Regions from separate parts of the Nonomuraea sp. H19 genome, predicted to be linked through region 1. Evidence: riboswitches for the same ligand, from Rfam matches in the RefSeq annotation. Region 1 holds a riboswitch; the other holds the start of a gene.
The links. A riboswitch is a leader RNA that binds a small molecule or an ion and turns the genes downstream of it on or off. The one in region 1 is predicted to bind glycine.
Positions count from the first base shown of each region.

Region 2: linked by a shared signal. The riboswitch ahead of gcvP (aminomethyl-transferring glycine dehydrogenase) and the one ahead of gcvT (glycine cleavage system aminomethyltransferase GcvT) in region 1 are both predicted to bind glycine.

Region 1 is NZ_JBQHCV010000004.1:325,803-334,203, reverse strand. Features, by position in the region: gene ACTMTI_RS10910 (glutamine synthetase family protein) at 1-668, shown strand, start outside; gene ACTMTI_RS10905 (aldehyde dehydrogenase family protein) at 677-2,023, shown strand; gene ACTMTI_RS10900 (3-oxoacyl-ACP reductase) at 2,162-2,926, shown strand; gene ACTMTI_RS10895 (gamma-glutamyl-gamma-aminobutyrate hydrolase family protein) at 2,935-3,624, shown strand; gene ACTMTI_RS10890 (epoxide hydrolase family protein) at 3,646-4,764, opposite strand; gene ACTMTI_RS10885 (hypothetical protein) at 4,884-5,741, opposite strand; glycine riboswitch at 5,836-5,933, shown strand; glycine riboswitch at 5,934-6,031, shown strand; gene gcvT (glycine cleavage system aminomethyltransferase GcvT) at 6,066-7,151, shown strand; gene gcvH (glycine cleavage system protein GcvH) at 7,148-7,537, shown strand; gene ACTMTI_RS10870 (L-serine ammonia-lyase) at 7,595-8,401, shown strand, end outside.
Region 2 is NZ_JBQHCV010000022.1:74,144-82,544, reverse strand. Features, by position in the region: gene ACTMTI_RS38900 (hypothetical protein) at 1-97, opposite strand, end outside; gene ACTMTI_RS38895 (TetR/AcrR family transcriptional regulator C-terminal domain-containing protein) at 211-771, shown strand; gene ACTMTI_RS38890 (DUF5999 family protein) at 971-1,162, shown strand; gene ACTMTI_RS38885 (alpha/beta hydrolase family protein) at 1,236-1,853, opposite strand; gene ACTMTI_RS38880 (hypothetical protein) at 1,935-2,282, shown strand; gene ACTMTI_RS38875 (response regulator transcription factor) at 2,380-2,709, opposite strand; gene ACTMTI_RS38870 (hypothetical protein) at 2,941-3,729, opposite strand; gene gcvP (aminomethyl-transferring glycine dehydrogenase) at 3,896-6,727, opposite strand; glycine riboswitch at 6,783-6,896, opposite strand; glycine riboswitch at 6,897-6,994, opposite strand; gene ACTMTI_RS38860 (MerR family transcriptional regulator) at 7,290-7,910, opposite strand; gene ACTMTI_RS38855 (bifunctional nuclease family protein) at 8,058-8,401, opposite strand, start outside.

The DNA of each region.
Region 1 (8,401 bases):
TCTACAAGAACGGCGCCAAGGAGATCGCTGCCCAGGAAGGCAAGTCGATCACCTTCATGGCCAAGCCCAACCACCGCGAGGGCAACTCCTGTCACATCCACATCTCCCTCCGCAGCCAGGACGGAGATCCGGTGATGGCCGGCGAAGGGCCGCACGGGCTCTCGCCGCTCGGCGCCCGCTTCATCGCCGGACAGCTCGCCTGCCTGCGCGAGCTCACCATGCTGTACGCCCCCAACATCAACTCCTACAAGCGCTACGTCCCCGGCAGCTTCGCCCCCACGGCCGTCAAGTGGGGCGTCGACAACCGCACCTGCTCGCTCCGGCTCGTCGGCCACGGCCACTCGCTGCGCGTGGAGAACCGGGTGCCGGGCGGCGACGTCAACCCTTACCTGGCGGTGGCGGCGCTGGTCGCGGCCGGGCTGCACGGGATCGACAACGAGCTGCCGCTGGAGGAGGCGTACGAGGGCAACGCCTACGCCTCGGGCGCCGAGACGGTGCCGCACACGTTGCGCGACGCCCTCGCCCTGTTCGAGGGGTCGAAGCTGGCGTGTGAGTCGTTCGGCGAGGACGTGGTCGAGCACTACGCCAACAACGCGCGGGTGGAGCTGACCGCCTTCGACGCGGCGGTGACGGACTGGGAGCTGTTCCGTGGTTTCGAGCGGATGTGAAGGGACGCATGAAGATCGTTAATCCGGCGACGGAGGACGTGCTCGCCGAGGTCGAGTTCGCCGACGCGGCCGAGGTCGACCGGGCTGTGGAGCGTGCCAGGAAGGCGTACGCGGGGTGGCGGGACGTGGCGCCGGGCGACCGGGCGCGGCTGCTGCGGCGCTTCGCCGACCTGGTGGGCGAGCACGGCGAGGAGCTGGCGCGGCTGGAGCTGGCCAACGCCGGGCACCCGATCGGGAGCGCCCGCTGGGAGGCCGGCAGCGTACGCGACGTGCTGCACTTCTACGCCGCCGCCCCCGAGCGCAACCACGGCAAGCAGATTCCGGTGCCGGGCGGCGTGGACGTCACGTTCCAGGAGCCGCTGGGCGTCGTGGGCGTCATCGTGCCGTGGAACTTCCCCATGCTGATCATGTCCTGGGGCGTCGCCCCCGCGCTCGCGGCCGGCAACACGGTGATCGTGAAGCCGGCCGAATGGACTCCGCTGACCGCGCTGAGGCTGGCCGAGCTGGCCTTGGCGGCGGGCCTCCCCGAGGGGGTGCTCCAGGTTCTGCCTGGGGCAGGGGAGGTCGCGGGGGCCAGGCTGGTGGAGCACCCGGACGTGGCCAAGATCGTGTTCACCGGCTCGACCGAGGTGGGCAAGGAGATCGCCGCCAAGGCCGCCGCCCACGTGAAGCGGGTGACGCTGGAGCTGGGCGGCAAATCCGCGAATATCGTCTTCGCGGATGCGGACCTCGAAAAGGCGGCGAAAACCGCGCCTTATGCCGTCTTCGACAACGCGGGCCAGGACTGCTGCGCCCGGTCCAGGCTGCTCGTCCAGGCCGACGTGTACGACGCGTTCATGGCGCTGCTCACCCCGGCCGTACAGGGCGTCAAAGTCGGCGACCCGCTCGACGAGAGCACCGAGATGGGGCCGCTGATCAGCGCCGAGCATCTCGACCGGGTTCGCGGCTTCGTCGCGGACGGCACCCCCTACCTGCAGGGATCCTGCCCGCAGGGCAAGGGCTACTGGTTCCCGCCGACCGTGCTGACCCCGGACGTCACCGACCGGGCGTTCACCGAGGAGATCTTCGGGCCCGTCGTGTCGGTCGTGCCGTTCCGGGACGAGGCGGAGGCCGTACGGATCGCCAACGACACCCCCTACGGGCTGAGCGGCTCCATCTGGACCCGCGACGTGGGACGAGCGTTGCGCGTGGCCAGGGCGGTCGAAGCGGGCGCGCTGTCGGTGAACTCGCACTCGTCGGTCCGCTACTGGACCCCGTTCGGCGGCTTCAAGCAGTCCGGCCTCGGCAGGGAGCTCGGCCCGGACGCCCTGGCGGCGTTCACCGAGACCAAGAACGTCTTCATTTCGTGGGAGTGAACCCGACGCAGTGAGCGGAGTGGAGGCCCGACGAAGGAGGGACTCCGCGAAGCGAATGAGGAGCGGTGAACGACCAAATGAGCAGGGAGTGAACCCGGCGCAGTGAGCAAAGCGAATAATGAGCAGGGAGTGAGATCAGTGCAGCGGTTGCAGGATCGGGTGGCCGTCATCACCGGCGCGGGCAGCGGCATCGGGCTGGCCACGGCCCGCAGGTTCGCCGAGGAAGGCGCCAGGGTCGTCTGCGTGGACGTCGACGAGGAGGCGGGCAAGAAGGCCGCGGCCGAGGTCGGCGGCCTTTTCGTCAAGGCCGACGTGACCAGCGAGGACGACGTCGTGCGGATGTACGAGACGGCGCACGCGACGTACGGCAGCGTGGACATCGCCTTCAACAACGCCGGCATCTCGCCGCCCGACGACGACTCGATCCTGGAGACCGGCATCGACGCCTGGCGCCGCGTCCAGGAGGTCAACCTGACCAGCGTCTACCTGTGCTGCAAGCACGCGATCCCGTACATGCGGCGGCAGGGCAAGGGCTCGATCATCAACACCGCCTCGTTCGTGGCCGTCATGGGGTCGGCGACGTCGCAGATCTCCTACACCGCCTCCAAGGGCGGCGTGCTGGCGATGTCCCGCGAGCTCGGCGTGCAGTTCGCCAGGGAGGGCATCCGGGTCAACGCCCTGTGCCCCGGGCCGGTGAACACGCCGCTGCTGCAGGAGCTGTTCGCCAAGGACCCGGAGCGGGCGCAGCGGCGGCTGGTGCACGTTCCCGTGGGGCGCTTCGCCGAGGCCACGGAGATCGCGGCCGCGGTGGCGTTCCTGGCCAGCGACGACGCGTCGTTCATCACGGCCAGCGAGTTCCTGGTGGACGGCGGCATTTCCGGCGCCTACGTGACGCCGCTCTAGGAGGGGTCGTGCGTCCTGTCATCGGCATCACGTCCTACGTCGAGCCCGCGAAGTTCACGGTGTGGACCGACATGACCGTCGCGCTCCTGCCGTACATGTACGTGGAGCAGGTCGTACGCGCCGGCGGGCAGCCCGTCGTCCTGCCGCCGGCCGGCGATCCCGCGCAGGTCGTGAGCCGCCTGGACGGGCTGATCCTGGCCGGGGGCGGCGACATCGACCCGGCCAGGTACGGCACGACACCGGAGGAAAAGACCAGCTATATCCGCAAATTTCGGGACGAGGCGGAGTTCGCCGTGATCAGCGCCGCCCTCGACGCCGAGCTGCCGTTCCTGGGCATCTGCCGCGGCCTCCAGGTGCTGAACGTCACCCTCGGCGGCACCCTCCACCAGCACCTCCCCGACGTGGTCGGGCACACGGGCCACTCCCCCGCGCCCGGCCGTTTCGGCCCGCTGCCCATCACCCCCGCCCCCGGCACCCGGCTGGCCAAGGCCCTGGGCACGGAGCCGGTGACCGTCCCGCACTACCACCATCAGGCCATCGACCGCCTCGCCCCCGGCCTCACCGTCACCGCCACGGCCGAGGACGGCACGATCGAAGCGGTCGAGCTGGACTCGGGCCCGTTCACGGTCGCCGTGCAGTGGCATCCGGAGGCGGCCGACGACTGCGCGACCTTCGAGGCGCTGGTGGCGGCCTGCTGACCGGCTCAGTGCCGGTGCTCCTCAGCGCAGCCCCGTGAAGAACGCGCGGACGTCGGCGACGAACGCCTCCGGCTGTTCCAGGGCGGCGAACGTGCCGCCCTGGTCGTGCTCCACCCAGCCGACGATGTTGTTGTCGCGCTCGGCGAAGCGCCGGATCGGCCGCAGGATGTCCTTGGGGAAAACCGAGATCGACGTGGGCACCGTGGCCGGCTTGAGCTCCCACTCGACGCTGGTGTCCTGGTCGGTGTCCGGCGTCTCGACGAACGACCGGGCGGCCGAGCCGGCGGTGTTGGTCAGCCAGTAGAGCATGACCGTGGTCAGCAGCCGGTCGGTGTCGATGCCGGCGTCGCTCCACTCGTGGTAGACGCCGGCGAACCAGGCCAGCAGCGCGACCGGCGAATCGGCCATGCCGTAGGCGAAGGTCTGCGGCCGGGCCGACTGGATGAGCTTGTAGCCGTACTGCTCGGTCAGGTAGCGCTCGCGGAAGGCCAGGCGTTCCTGCTCCACCTCGCTCAGGTCGTCGAACTCGCCGGGCGCGCCGATGGGGAAGCAGATGATGCCGTTGCCGTGCATGCCGGCGACGCGTTCCGGAGCCAGCACGCCGACCTCTCGCGAGATCCAGGTGCCCCAGTCACCGCCCTGAACGCCGAAACGCTCGTAGCCGAGCCGGGTCATGAGCTCCAGCCAGGCTCTGGCGATGCGGGTGGAGCCCCATCCGATCTCATGGGTGGGACCGGACAGCCCATAGCCGGGCAGGGACGGGATGACCAGGTGGAAGTCCCGGCTGAGCGGCTCGATCACGTCGAGGTACTCCACGGGGGAGCGGGGCCAGCCGTGGGTGATCAGCAGGGGCAGGGCATCGGGGTTCGCGGACCGGATGTGGAGGAAGTGGACCCGCTGCCCGTCGATCTCGGTGACGAACTGGTCATGCCGGTTCAGCTCGGCCTGGGCGCCGGCCCAGTCATAGCCGGTACGCCAGTACGCGACCAGCTCCTTGAGGTGGCCGAGCGGAACGCCATATCCCCAGCCCAGACCGGGGACCTCGTCCGGCCAGCGCACCCGGTCGAGCCGCGCGTGCAGATCGTCCAGATCGGCTTGGGCGGTTTCGAGGCGGAAAGGCCGGATGTCGTGCAAGGTCACATGATCTCCTTCGAGCGTATCGTACGTCGTACCGTACAGCATACGGTTCGTGCCACGCAAGCCGGCCACTCGACATGCTGGTGAAAAGCCGCGGATGCCTTCTCGGGCACCCGCGGCCGTTACGCGACCGGCTTCAGCACGTCGTCGAAGAAGACGACGTCCTTGCCGTACTTCTCCTCGACCCTGCGGCGCAGGTCATCGCTCGTCAGCCAGGAGGTCACCTCCACCCGGTTCCGCGTCACGCTGGAAGACGCCGTGATGAGGCCGCCGCTGCCCATCTCGCCCTCCACCTGCCGCTGGATCTCGTGCAGCTCGGCCTGGCTGCGCTGCGCGCCGCTCACGCACAACGCGCCGCCCCACACCCCCCGGATCCACTTCTCACGACCCGCCAGGTCGCCGGTGAACTTGAGATTCAGGACCAGGCGCTTCGGATCGTTGCCCTGCTTCTCCGTCTCCCTGGGAGTCAGGAGCGGGTCCAGGTAGCTCTGGTCGAGCCACGCTCCCGCGAACTCCTCGGCCGTCCCGGCCAGCGACATCGCCTTCTCCAGGGTCTCCTGCGTCGCCCTGGCCGGATCGACGGGCCGCCAGCCGCCCGCGGGCTTGGGGCACGGGCTCGCGAACCCGCCCTCCCCCGCCGGATCCTCCCTGGCCCGCACCGGCTCTCCCGGCGGCTCCGTCAGGGTCAGCCGGGCGCCGTCCCAGGTGCCGACCACCCGGTACGAGCCCCACTTCACGCCGGCCAGCGACTCATGCTTCACCTTGCTCCAGTCCCAGCCCATGACGTCGGGACCACCGCACTGGGGCGGGTTCGACTCCGCGACCATCGTGCATAACTGGGGCCCGTGCCCGCCGCCTTCGAGCACCGTCAGACTGGCCTCGTAGCGAGGCGGTGGCGCGGGAGCCGCGGCCTCCTGGGCGCCGCAGGACGTGACTGTCAGGGCGGCCGCGAGGCCCAGAGCCGCCGTTCGCCGATTCATACCTCTATCGACGTCACCGTCCCCCGGACGGTTCAGGACAGACCGGTACGCGACAACACCCCCGTCACGGCACTAGGCTGACGGACATCACCGACGAAACCGTGCGGGAGAGCACCCTGACAGCCGGTCAGGGTCCCTGAAGGAGCAAGCCCTCCCCGCGAACCTCTCAAGGCAAAGGACCGCACGGACGAGGTGTCCTCTGGAAAGCAGGCCTGCTGGGGCCTCGCCGAAGGTGAAAGTCCGGTAAAACCCGGGCGAAGCTCTCAGGCATCAATGACAGAGGGGGAGGATGCTGGCATCCGATCCTGTCCTGAGGTGCGCAAAATGTCCCGACCGACACCGCTACGAGACGTTCACGAGAGCCTCGGCGCCACGCTCACCGACTTCGCGGGGTGGCTCATGCCCCTCCGGTACGGAAGCGAGTCCGCGGAGCACAACGCCGTTCGCGAGGCGGCCGGGCTGTTCGACCTCTCCCACATGGGCGAGATCTTCGTAACAGGGCCGCAGGCCGGGCAGGCGCTGGACTACGCGCTGGTCGGCCACCTGTCGGCGGTGGCGCCCGGGCGGGCCAGATACACCATGATCGTCAATGAGCGGGGCGGGGTGCTCGACGACCTCATCGTGTACCGGCTCGGCGACGAGGAATTCATGGTCGTGGCAAACGCCTCAAACTACGAAAAAGTCGCGAATGAGCTGACGATTCGCGCGAAGGCGTACGACGCGGTGGTCGAAGACCGCTCCGACCAGTACGCCCTGATCGCCGTACAGGGGCCCCGTTCCCAGGAGATCCTCGCCACGCTCACCGACGCCGACCTCGGCGGGCTCAAGTACTACGCGGGCCTGCCCGGCCTGGTGGACGGGCGGGAGGCGCTCATCGCCCGTACCGGCTACACCGGCGAGGACGGGTTCGAGCTCTTCGTCGCCAACCAGGACGCGGTGCCCCTCTGGCACGCGCTCATGGCCGCGGGCGAGCCGTACGGACTCAAGCCCGCGGGCCTGTCCAGCCGGGACACGCTCAGGCTGGAGGCGGGTATGCCGCTGTACGGCAACGAGCTCACCGCCGAGCTCACCCCGTTCGACGCGGGGCTCGGCAAAGTGGTGAAATTCGACAAGCCCGGCGACTTCGTCGGCAGGTCGGCGCTCGAGGCGGTCAAGGACGATCCGCCCCGGCGCCGCCTCGTCGGCCTGGTCGCACGGGGCCGCCGGGTGCCGCGACATGGTTACCCGGTCACCAAAGACGGCGTCGTCGTCGGCGAGGTCACCAGCGGTGCGCCTTCCCAGACTCTGGGCAAGCCCATCGCGATGGCCTACGTGGACACCGGGGCCGAAAAAAGCCTGGCCGTGGACATCCGGGGCAGCCAAGAACCTATGGACCTGGTCGAGCTGCCCTTTTACAGGAGGAAGAAGTGAGCAACATCCCTGACGACCTGAGCTACACCAAGGAGCACGAGTGGGTGGCCGGGGTCGACGACGGGCTGACCGTGACCGTCGGCATCACGGCCTATGCCGCCGACGCGCTTGGTGATGTCGTCTATGTGCAGCTCCCCGATGTCGGTTCGGTCGTCGAGGCCGGCGACTCGGTCGGGGAAGTGGAGTCGACCAAGTCCGTGAGCGAGATCTACACGCCGGTCGGCGGCGAGATCGTCGAGGTGAACCAGGCCGTCGCGGACGACCCGTCGCTCGCCAACAGCGACCCGTACGGCGAGGGCTGGATGTTCCGCGTCCGTATGGAGGGCGACCCGGAGGACCTGCTGTCCGCCGAGGAGTACACGGCGCTCACCTCGGGTGAGTCCTGATCTAATTTCGCCGGGGCCCTCACCGGGGCCCCGGCCCTGCCTGAAGGGCGCACATCAATGGCGATCAGCGTCTTCGACCTCTTCAAAATAGGCATCGGCCCCTCCAGCTCCCACACCGGCGGCCCGATGGCGGCCGCGCACAAGTTCGCCCGCGGCCTGCACGACGACGGCCTCCTGCCGCGCGTCGCCCGCGTCGAGGCGATCCTGTACGGTTCCCTGGGCCTGACTGGCAAGGGCCACGGCAGCGACAAGGCCGTCCTGCTGGGCCTTTCGGGCGAGAAGCCCGAGCTGGTGGACGTCGACACGATCGAGGACCGCCTGGCCGCCATGCGCGCCTCGGGCACGGTCAAGCTGTACGGCACGCGCGAGATCCCCTTCGTCGTGGGCGAGGACCTCGTCTTCGAACGCAAGATCTCGCTCCCCGAGCACCCGAACGGCATGCGCTTCACCGCGTACACCTCGGACGGCGAGAAGCTCAGAGAGAAGGTCTACTTCTCGGTCGGCGGCGGCTTCGTGGTGGACGAGCAGGCCACCGGTGCCGACCGCATCAAGCCGGACGACACCGTGCTCCCCTACCCCTTCACCACCGGGGAGGAGCTGCTCAAGCACTGCTCCAACACGGGCCTGTCGATCTCCGCCCTCATGCTGGAGAACGAGAAGGCCTTCGGGCGCACCGAGGAGGAGATCCGCGCGGGCATCCTCAACCTGTGGCGCGTCATGTCGGAGTGCGTGCGCCGCGGCATCGCCAAGGAAGGCGTACTGCCCGGTGGCCTCAAGGTCAAGCGCCGCGCCAACCAGCTCCACCGCCGCCTGCAGTCGGAGCCGGCGGAGAAGGACCCGCTGCAGGCCATGGACTGGGTGGCG
Region 2 (8,401 bases), on a different contig from region 1:
CCTTTTCGAGCAGTTGGGGGAAGCTCTTGGAGATCTCCTGGTCCGCGTGGTAGCGAACCTCGGCCTCCCGGCTCACCCGCGGACGGAAAAACGCCATCGACCCTGCCCCTTCACACTGCCGGTATTCGTTCAAGCGCCAAGCGTACGCCGTCTCGCGACACGCTCGGAAATCGGCCCGGCGCGGCGCCCTTTACATTGTAAGATGATCACATGCCCGCCAAGAGACCACCCGTGCCCCTCTCCCGCGAGCGGATCATCGAGGCCGCACTGCACATCGCCGACAGCCAGGGCCTGCGCCGGCTCACCATGCGCCGCCTGGGCGACGCGCTGCAGGTGGAGGCCATGGCCATCTACCATCACCTGCCCCGGGGCAAGGAGGCGCTGATGGACGCCCTGGCCGAACATGTCACCACCGTCCACGTCGAGCAGGGTCCGACCTGGCAGGAGACGGCCAAGGCGTGGTGCCGGGCGGAGCGGGAGCTGCTGCGCGAGCACCCGGGCGTCCTGGCCCTCGCGCTCACGAAACCCCCCAAAGGGGCTACGGCCCTGGCCATCAAGGAGCAGACCGAGCAACTCGCCGACGGCGGCCTGGACAACGCGGCGGAGGCCGTACGCGCGCTGCGGGCTTTCGTGTTCGGCAGCGTGGCCGTCGAAGTACAGCAGTCAGGCTGGGCCGATCCCGAGGTCGACGAATGGGTAAGGAGGGATGAAAGAGCCGATGATGACTTCGACCGCGGACTCGACGCTCTCCTCAAGGGTTTGCAAACGTGATGCGCGTGTCGCGCTTGGACCGTTATCCTGCATAAGGCACGCTGTGTCGAAGGTCACACGTTCCGGGATTCCCCCTGTAACAGTCCTAATGGACTATGTCGGAATGTGTGACATGCGTCGCACACTTGCCTGAAAGAACAACCCGAGCAGGCTCCCGCCCCTCAACGGGAGCATCCCACGAGATATCGGAGGCACGCCGATGTGCCCGCACCACCCGGCTTGTCCGGATGCAGAGGCGCCCGACCGCGAGGCGGCACGCACCCTGGCCCGCCACCCCGAGCAGGGCTGGAGCCTGCTCTGCAACGGCGTCGTCTTGTTCGAGGACACCGGGGAGCTCCTTCCCAACGGGGCCGTCATCGCCCCGCACCGGCCTGTGGTCGGCGCTGCCTGACGCACGCGCAGGCGCGAACGCCGCTACCGGCGCGGAAGCGCTGGACGCGGCGCACCGTGGGTGCGAACGCCCGCTACCGGCCGCGGACCGCCGGACGCGGCGCAGCGTAATGGGCGATCCATTCCGCAACGACCTCGCCCACCCGGGCGGGGTCCCGCTTCAGATCGTGACCCTCCCCCGGCAGCACCACCAGGCGCGCCGCGTCCGCCGCGTCAGGGATCCCGAACGGATCGCGGTCCCCGTTGACGACCAGCACGTCCACCCCGGCGCCCCGTAGCTCCTCGGCCCTGGAACGCTCCGGCCTCCCCGGCGGATGCAGCGGGAAGGCCAGCGCCACGACCGCGGCCGCGCCGACGGCCTTGGCGGTACGGCAGGCGACCCGCGCCCCGTTGCTCCGCCCGCCCTGCACGACAGGCAGGTCCGGCCACCGCGCGCGCAACTCACTAAGCACGGCCTCCCAGGCTTCGTCCTGCCTGGCCGGCGAGCCGGGCGCGCGCGCCCCCGCCACCCTGAACGCCTGCGTCACCCTGGCCACGCTGGCTCCCGCGCCGAGCGCGGCGTCGCGCACAGCGACCAGGTCGGGGGCGTCCACTCCCCCGCCCGCCCCGTGGGTCAGCACGAGCAGCAGCCGCGGCCGCGCCGCCTCGTCGACGTCGACGCGTGCCGGCCCTCGCGGGGTCATGACCTCCATGGCAGCACCGTACCTGGGGAGGATCGCGCCTTAGCTCTCAGGTCGGATGACGGCGCGCCGCACGCCGGGGATGATGTCCCTATGTCAGACAAGCGCCCCATCCGGGAAGACCTGCAGGCCACGCTCGACGCCCGGCGTGATCTCGGTCCAGACTACGAGGCCGCGCTCGTGGAGTCGTTCGTGGAACGCCTCGACGCGACGATCGCCGCCCGGGTGCGGGCCGAGCTGGACATGTACGGTCCCGGCCCCCGCAAGGTCAAGAATCCCGGCGCCGCGATGATCCCGATCGCGCTGGGCTCAATGGGCATCGGCATCCCGCTGACGGCGATCGCGGTGGGCGGGGCGGGGCCGGTGGGATTGGTGGTCGCGTGGCTGGCGATCGCGGTCATCAACGTGGCCGCCGCCGCGGCCATCATGCGCCGCGGCTGACCCGGCCCGCCCTTGCGCCGGGCCTGCACGTGGTGCGACAGTGCCCGCCGGCCGGGCGGTGCGCCATGACCGCTGCCGGACGCGGCCGGCGCCGGTCCTACGTGGACCGGTCCGGAGAGACGAGCCCCGTCTCGTAGGCCAGCACGACGGCCTGTGCCCGATCGCGCAGGCCGAGCTTGGCGAAGATGCGGGCGACATGTGTCTTCACGGTGGCTTCGCTGAGGGTCAGCGCGCCGGCCAGCTCGGCGTTGGACAGCCCCCGGCCGAGGAGGATCAGGACCTCGAGTTCCCTGGGTGACAGCGCGGCTAGGTCGCGGTGGAGGGGCGGCACTTGAGCGGGATGGCGGTCGCCTGCGGCGAAGCGCTCGACGAGCCGCCGCGTGATCGAGGGCGCCAGGAGGGCGTCGCCGGTGCCGACCAGGCGCACGGCGGCGGCGCACGGCGGCGGCGCATGCCGTCACCAGAGCGACCAGCAGCCATCCGGCGCCCGATTCCCACACGGCTTCACTTTCGCAGAGCGGCGCCCCGCTCCGCATCAGTCCCCGGGTCCACCGTCGTACATCTCAGGCATGACGCGGGGAGTTTCGCCGGTCGCTCCGGCCATCGCGGCGAGCGCCAGACCGTCGCGGGCAAGATCGTGCGCGGCCGGGCCGGAGGGTCAGGCGCCGCGGTGGTAGCGCAGCCGGACCTCGGCGGCCAGGCTCTCGTCCTCGTGCTCCAGCCCGTACGACCACACCCGGTCCGCGTCGTCCCCCCGCCCGCGCAGCGGCAGCGTGCGGGCCAGCAGCTCGATGGCCAGCGCGCTGGTCGGGGCATCGGCCCCGCCCTCCACCGTCTCGGCGAACTCCGCGCACGCCAGCTCCAGATGGGCGATCCCGAGCTGCACCCGCAGCCCCGGCACCTCCTCCTCCGGCGCCGCCTCCAGCGCGTCCATGAGGACCTCGGCCGCCGTCCCGGGCTCACCGTGCTCCAGCAGCAGGTCGGCGAGCTGCTGGGCCGCGTGGGCCCCGATACGGGCGTCACCGGCCGCCATGGCGGCCCGCAGCTCCTTCTCCGCCTCGTCGAGGTTCGCGGCCAGCCGGGCCAGCGCGAGGTGGGCCAGCGGCACGTAGGCGGCCGTGCCGACGCCCAGCACGGCCTGCCAGGCGGCCCTGGCCTGCTCGTCCCGCCCTTCGCGCTCGAAGCCCTGAGCCAGGTGGCAGGCGGCCTGCGCGGCGTATTCGGGGTGCCCGGTGGCCAGCGCGGTCCTGGCCGCGGCCCTGGCGGCCTCGATGTCGCCGCGCTCCTCCAGCACCACGGCGAGCCCGACGGCGGCCTGGGCCCTGTCGGGTCCTTCCGGGTCGGCGGCCAGCTGGGACAGGATGGCCGCGGCGCCGTCCAGGTCGCCGTGCTCGGCCAGGCGGCGGGCGGTGTCGAGAGGCGGGGTCTCCAGCTCTGAGGACGTCAAGAGAGCTCCTTCAGGCGACAGTCGCACCGAAGCTTAACGACTTCTGGCGATCATGTCTCCTCACTTGACGCTGAAGGACTGGCCGGCGCGGGGTTCTCCGCGCTCGCCCTCGTTCCGCGTCAGGCGCAGGCTCCCGGCGGGAGGCTGCGCCTGAGCAGCAGAGCCGTCAGTCCTCGTATGCCTCCAGCGGCGGGCACGAGCACACCAGGTTGCGGTCCCCGTACGCCTGGTCGATGCGCCGCACCGGCACCCAATACTTACCGTCACGCAGCGACGACAGCGGGTACGCGGCCTCGGTCCGCGAGTACGGGTGCGGCCACTCGTCGGCGGTGACCGACTCGGCCGTGTGGGGCGCGTTCCGCAGGGGGTTGTCGGTCTTGTCGTAGTCGCCCGACGCCACCTTCGAGATCTCCCCCCGGATGGCGATCATCGCGTCCACGAACCGGTCGAGCTCGGCGAGGTCCTCGCTCTCCGTCGGCTCGATCATCAGGGTCCCCGCCACCGGGAACGACATGGTCGGCGCGTGGAAGCCGTAGTCGATGAGCCTCTTGGCCACGTCGTCCACGGTGACGCCGGTCTCCTTGGTGATCTGCCGCAGGTCGATGATGCACTCGTGCGCCACCAGCCCGCCGCGCCCGGTGTACAGCACCGGGTAGTGCGGGGCCAGCCGGCGGGCCAGGTAGTTCGCCGACAGGATGGCCTGCTCGGTCGCCGCCGTGAGCCCTTCCGAGCCCATCATCCGGATGTACGCCCACGAGATCGGCAAGATCCCCGCCGACCCGTACGGAGCGGCGGACACGGGCCCGACGGGGCTGTCGTCGTGCAGCGGGTGGGCGGGCAGGTAGGGGGCCAGGTGGCCGCGCACCGCGACCGGGCCGACGCCGGGGCCGCCGCCGCCGTGCGGGATGCAGAACGTCTTGTGCAGGTTGAGGTGGGACACGTCGGCCCCGAACTCGCCCGGCTTGGCCAGCCCGACCAGGGCGTTGAGGTTGGCCCCGTCGACGTACACCTGGCCGCCGGCCTCGTGCACCTTGGCGCACACCTCGGTGATCGTCTCCTCGTACACGCCGTGCGTCGACGGGTACGTCACCATGATCGCCGCCAGCGCGTCACGATGCTTGGCGATCTTGGCGTCGAGGTCCTCCAGGTCCACGTTGCCGTCGGAGTCGCAGGCCACGACGACGACGCGCATGCCGGCCATGACGGCGCTGGCCGCGTTGGTGCCGTGCGCGGAGGACGGGATGAGGCAGACCTCGCGTCCGGCCTGCCCGTGCGCGCGATGGTAGGCGCGGATGGCGAGCAGCCCGGCGAACTCGCCCTGGGAGCCGGCGTTCGGCTGGATGGAGACCGCGTCGTAGCCGGTGACCTCGGCCAGCCAGCGCTCCAGCGTGCCGATCAGCTCCAGGTAGCCTTCGGTCTGGTCGGCGGGCGCGTACGGGTGGATCGCGGCGAACTCGGGCCAGGTGATCGGCTCCATCTCGGTGCTCGCGTTGAGCTTCATCGTGCAGGAGCCGAGCGGGATCATGGAGCGGTCGAGCGCGATGTCCTTGTCCTGCAGCCTGCGCAGGTAGCGCAGCATCGCGGTCTCGGAGTGGTGGCTGTGGAAGACCGGGTGCGTCAGGTACGCCGACTCGCGCAGCAGCCCGGCGGGCAGCGCGTCCGAGCAGCCCTCGATGTCCACGTCCGTGCCGGACAGGCCGAAGGCCGCCCACACCGCGGCGACCTCGGCGGCGCCGGTCTTCTCGTCGCAGGCGATGGAGACGTGGTCGTCGCCGGCCCGCCAGAGGTTGACGCCCCGCTCGGCGGCCGCGGCGACCACCTCGGCGGCCCGGCCGGGCACCCGGACCAGGACGGTGTCGAAGAACTCGCGGTGCACGACCTCCAGGCCGGCCCGGCGCAGTCCCTCGGCGAGGGCGACAGCGTGCCGGTGCACCCGGTGGGCGATGCGGCGCAGCCCGTCGGGACCGTGGTAGACGGCGTACATGCCGGCGATGACGGCGAGCAGGACCTGCGCGGTGCAGATGTTGCTGGTGGCCTTCTCGCGGCGGATGTGCTGCTCGCGGGTCTGCAGCGCGAGCCGGTAGGCGGGGTCGCCGTCGGCGTCCACGGACACGCCCACGAGACGCCCGGGAAGCTGGCGCTGCAGGCCCTCGCGGACGGACATGTACGCGGCGTGCGGCCCGCCGAACCCGAACGGCACCCCGAAGCGCTGCGAGGACCCGATCGCGATGTCGGCGCCCAGCTCGCCCGGCGCGGCCACGAGCGTCAGGGCCAGCAGGTCAGCGGCGGCCACCACGAGCGCGCCCATCTCGCGGGCCGCGGCGGCCACGGCGCGGAAGTCGCGCACCCGCCCGGAGGCCCCCGGGTACTGGACGAGCACGCCGAAGCACTCGGGCAGCTCGCCGTCCAGCGGGCTTTCCACCAGCGTGATGCCGAGCGGCTCGGCCCTGGTGGCCAGCACGGCCTTGGTCTGGGGCAGGGTGTCGGCGTCGATCACGAACACGCTGCTCTTGGACTTGCCGGCGCGGCGGGCCAGCGTCATGGCCTCGGCGGCGGCGGTGCCCTCGTCGAGCAGGGACGCTCCGGCGACGGGCAGGCCCGTGAGGTCGGAGACGACGGTCTGGAAGTTCAGCAGCGCCTCGAGGCGGCCCTGCGAGATCTCCGGCTGGTACGGCGTGTACGCGGTGTACCAGCCCGGGTTCTCCAGCAGGTTGCGGCGGATGACGGCGGGCGTGATCGTGTCGTGGTAGCCGAGGCCGATCATGGAGGTGAGCACCCGGTTGCGGTCGGCGAGGGAGCGCAGTTCGGCGATCGCCTCGGTCTCGCTCGCCGCGGCGGGCAGCTTGAGCCGGTCCTTGGCCCTGATGGCCTCGGGGACGGCCACTGCCACGAGGTCCGCCACGGACTCGAAGCCGACGGCCTCGAGCATGCGCTGCTGCTCGGACTCCGATGGGCCGATGTGCCTGGACGAGAACGGCGGAGCGGACAGATCGGTCATAGGGAATGCCTCCCGAGGCTATGGAGACCGGCGCCAGGGCGCGGGCGAGTGCCGGATCTCCCCCTCTGTCAGCGCGGGCGTCACCGCGACCTGAGAGCTTCACCCCGGGACAGGGGCTTGCACCGTCGGTGAGGCGCGCCTGGCGGGCGCGCCTGCTTTCCAGAGTTGCCTCGCCCGAGCGGTACAGGATGCCTGAGAGATTCCGGGGAGGGTTGCTCCTTCGGCGCTCCGGACCCGAGGGCCCGGAGACTCTCCCGCACGGGGTCGTCAGCCTTGCTGTCCTAGATTACAACCCTATGCGATACATGCTACGTCGCCGGGCGATTACTACCCTATGCGAAACGTCCAGCACTCCAGGCAACGCCTACGGCGTAGCGCGTCCAGCGATGCGCCGCAGGCCGCGGTTTGCGCGCCTACGGCGTGGCGCGTCCATGCGGTGCACAACAGGCAGCGGCCTGCGCCTACGGCGTGGCGCGTCCAGCGATGCGCCGCAGGCCGCGGTTTGCGCGCCTACGGCGTGGCGCGTCCAGCGGCGCGCACCAGGCAGCGGCGGTTTGCGCGCCTACCCTATGCGTCGCGCGCGTCGCCGCTGGGCGAGTTCGTCAGCGGGGTGGTCGGCCGGGACGGTGTCCTCGACCGCCGCTCTTTCCCCCGGCAGCTCCGCGAGGGATCCCTCGACCTCGCGCCAGACCCGGCCGAGCGCGATGCCGAACACGCCCTGACCGCCCTGGAGCAGATCGATCACCTCGTCGGCCGAGGTGCACTCGTAGACGCTGACGCCGTCGCTCATGAGCGTGATCTGCGCGAGGTCGGCGACCCCGCGATCGCGCAGGTGCTGCACGGCCGTGCGGATCTGCTGCAGCGACACCCCGGTGTCGAGGAGCCGCTTGACGACCTTGAGCACCAGGATGTCGCGGAAGCTGTAGAGCCGCTGGGAGCCCGATCCGTGCGCGGCTCTTATCGTGGGCTCGACCAGCCCCGTGCGCGCCCAGTAGTCAAGCTGCCTGTAGGTGATGCCGGCCGCCGCGCAGGCCGTCGGCCCGCGGTATCCGATGTCGCCCGGCAACGCCGCGGGCTGCTCGTCGAAGAGCAGACCCTGCTCTCCGGCACGCTGCCGCGCGTCCTCACGCCGCACCGGATCTTCCTGGCCGGCCGTCTTTCCCTCGCCGCTGCTGACCGCCACGCGGACCTCCGGCTTTCTCTCATCCCACGGCCTGATCTGGGGGTTCGTAAAGGGCGACCGCAGGTTTCACTTGCACCGTAGGACCGTGACCATGGCGAGTCAACGATCCGGCTCGGCGCGTCGTGAAGCGTAAATGCACCGAAATACCTACCCCGCCCTGCCGAAGTCTTCGGGAGTGATCGTGTCAAGGAACTCCCTGAACTTCTCCACCTCATCCTCCTGGTCGTCCGGGATGACTACGCCGGCCTCCTGGACCACCTCCTCGCTGGCGAAGATGCGCGCTCCCGTGCGCAGCGCGAGCGCGATCGAGTCCGACGGCCGCGCGCTCACCTCCACGCCGTTGGAGAAGACGAGGTCGGCGAAGAAGATGCCGTCGCGCAGCGCGACGATGTTGACCGCCCGCAGGCCGACGCCGAGGGCGCTGAGCACGTCTCGGAAGAGGTCATGGGTGAGCGGCCGGGGCGGTGGCTCCTCCGCCTGGGCCAGGGCGA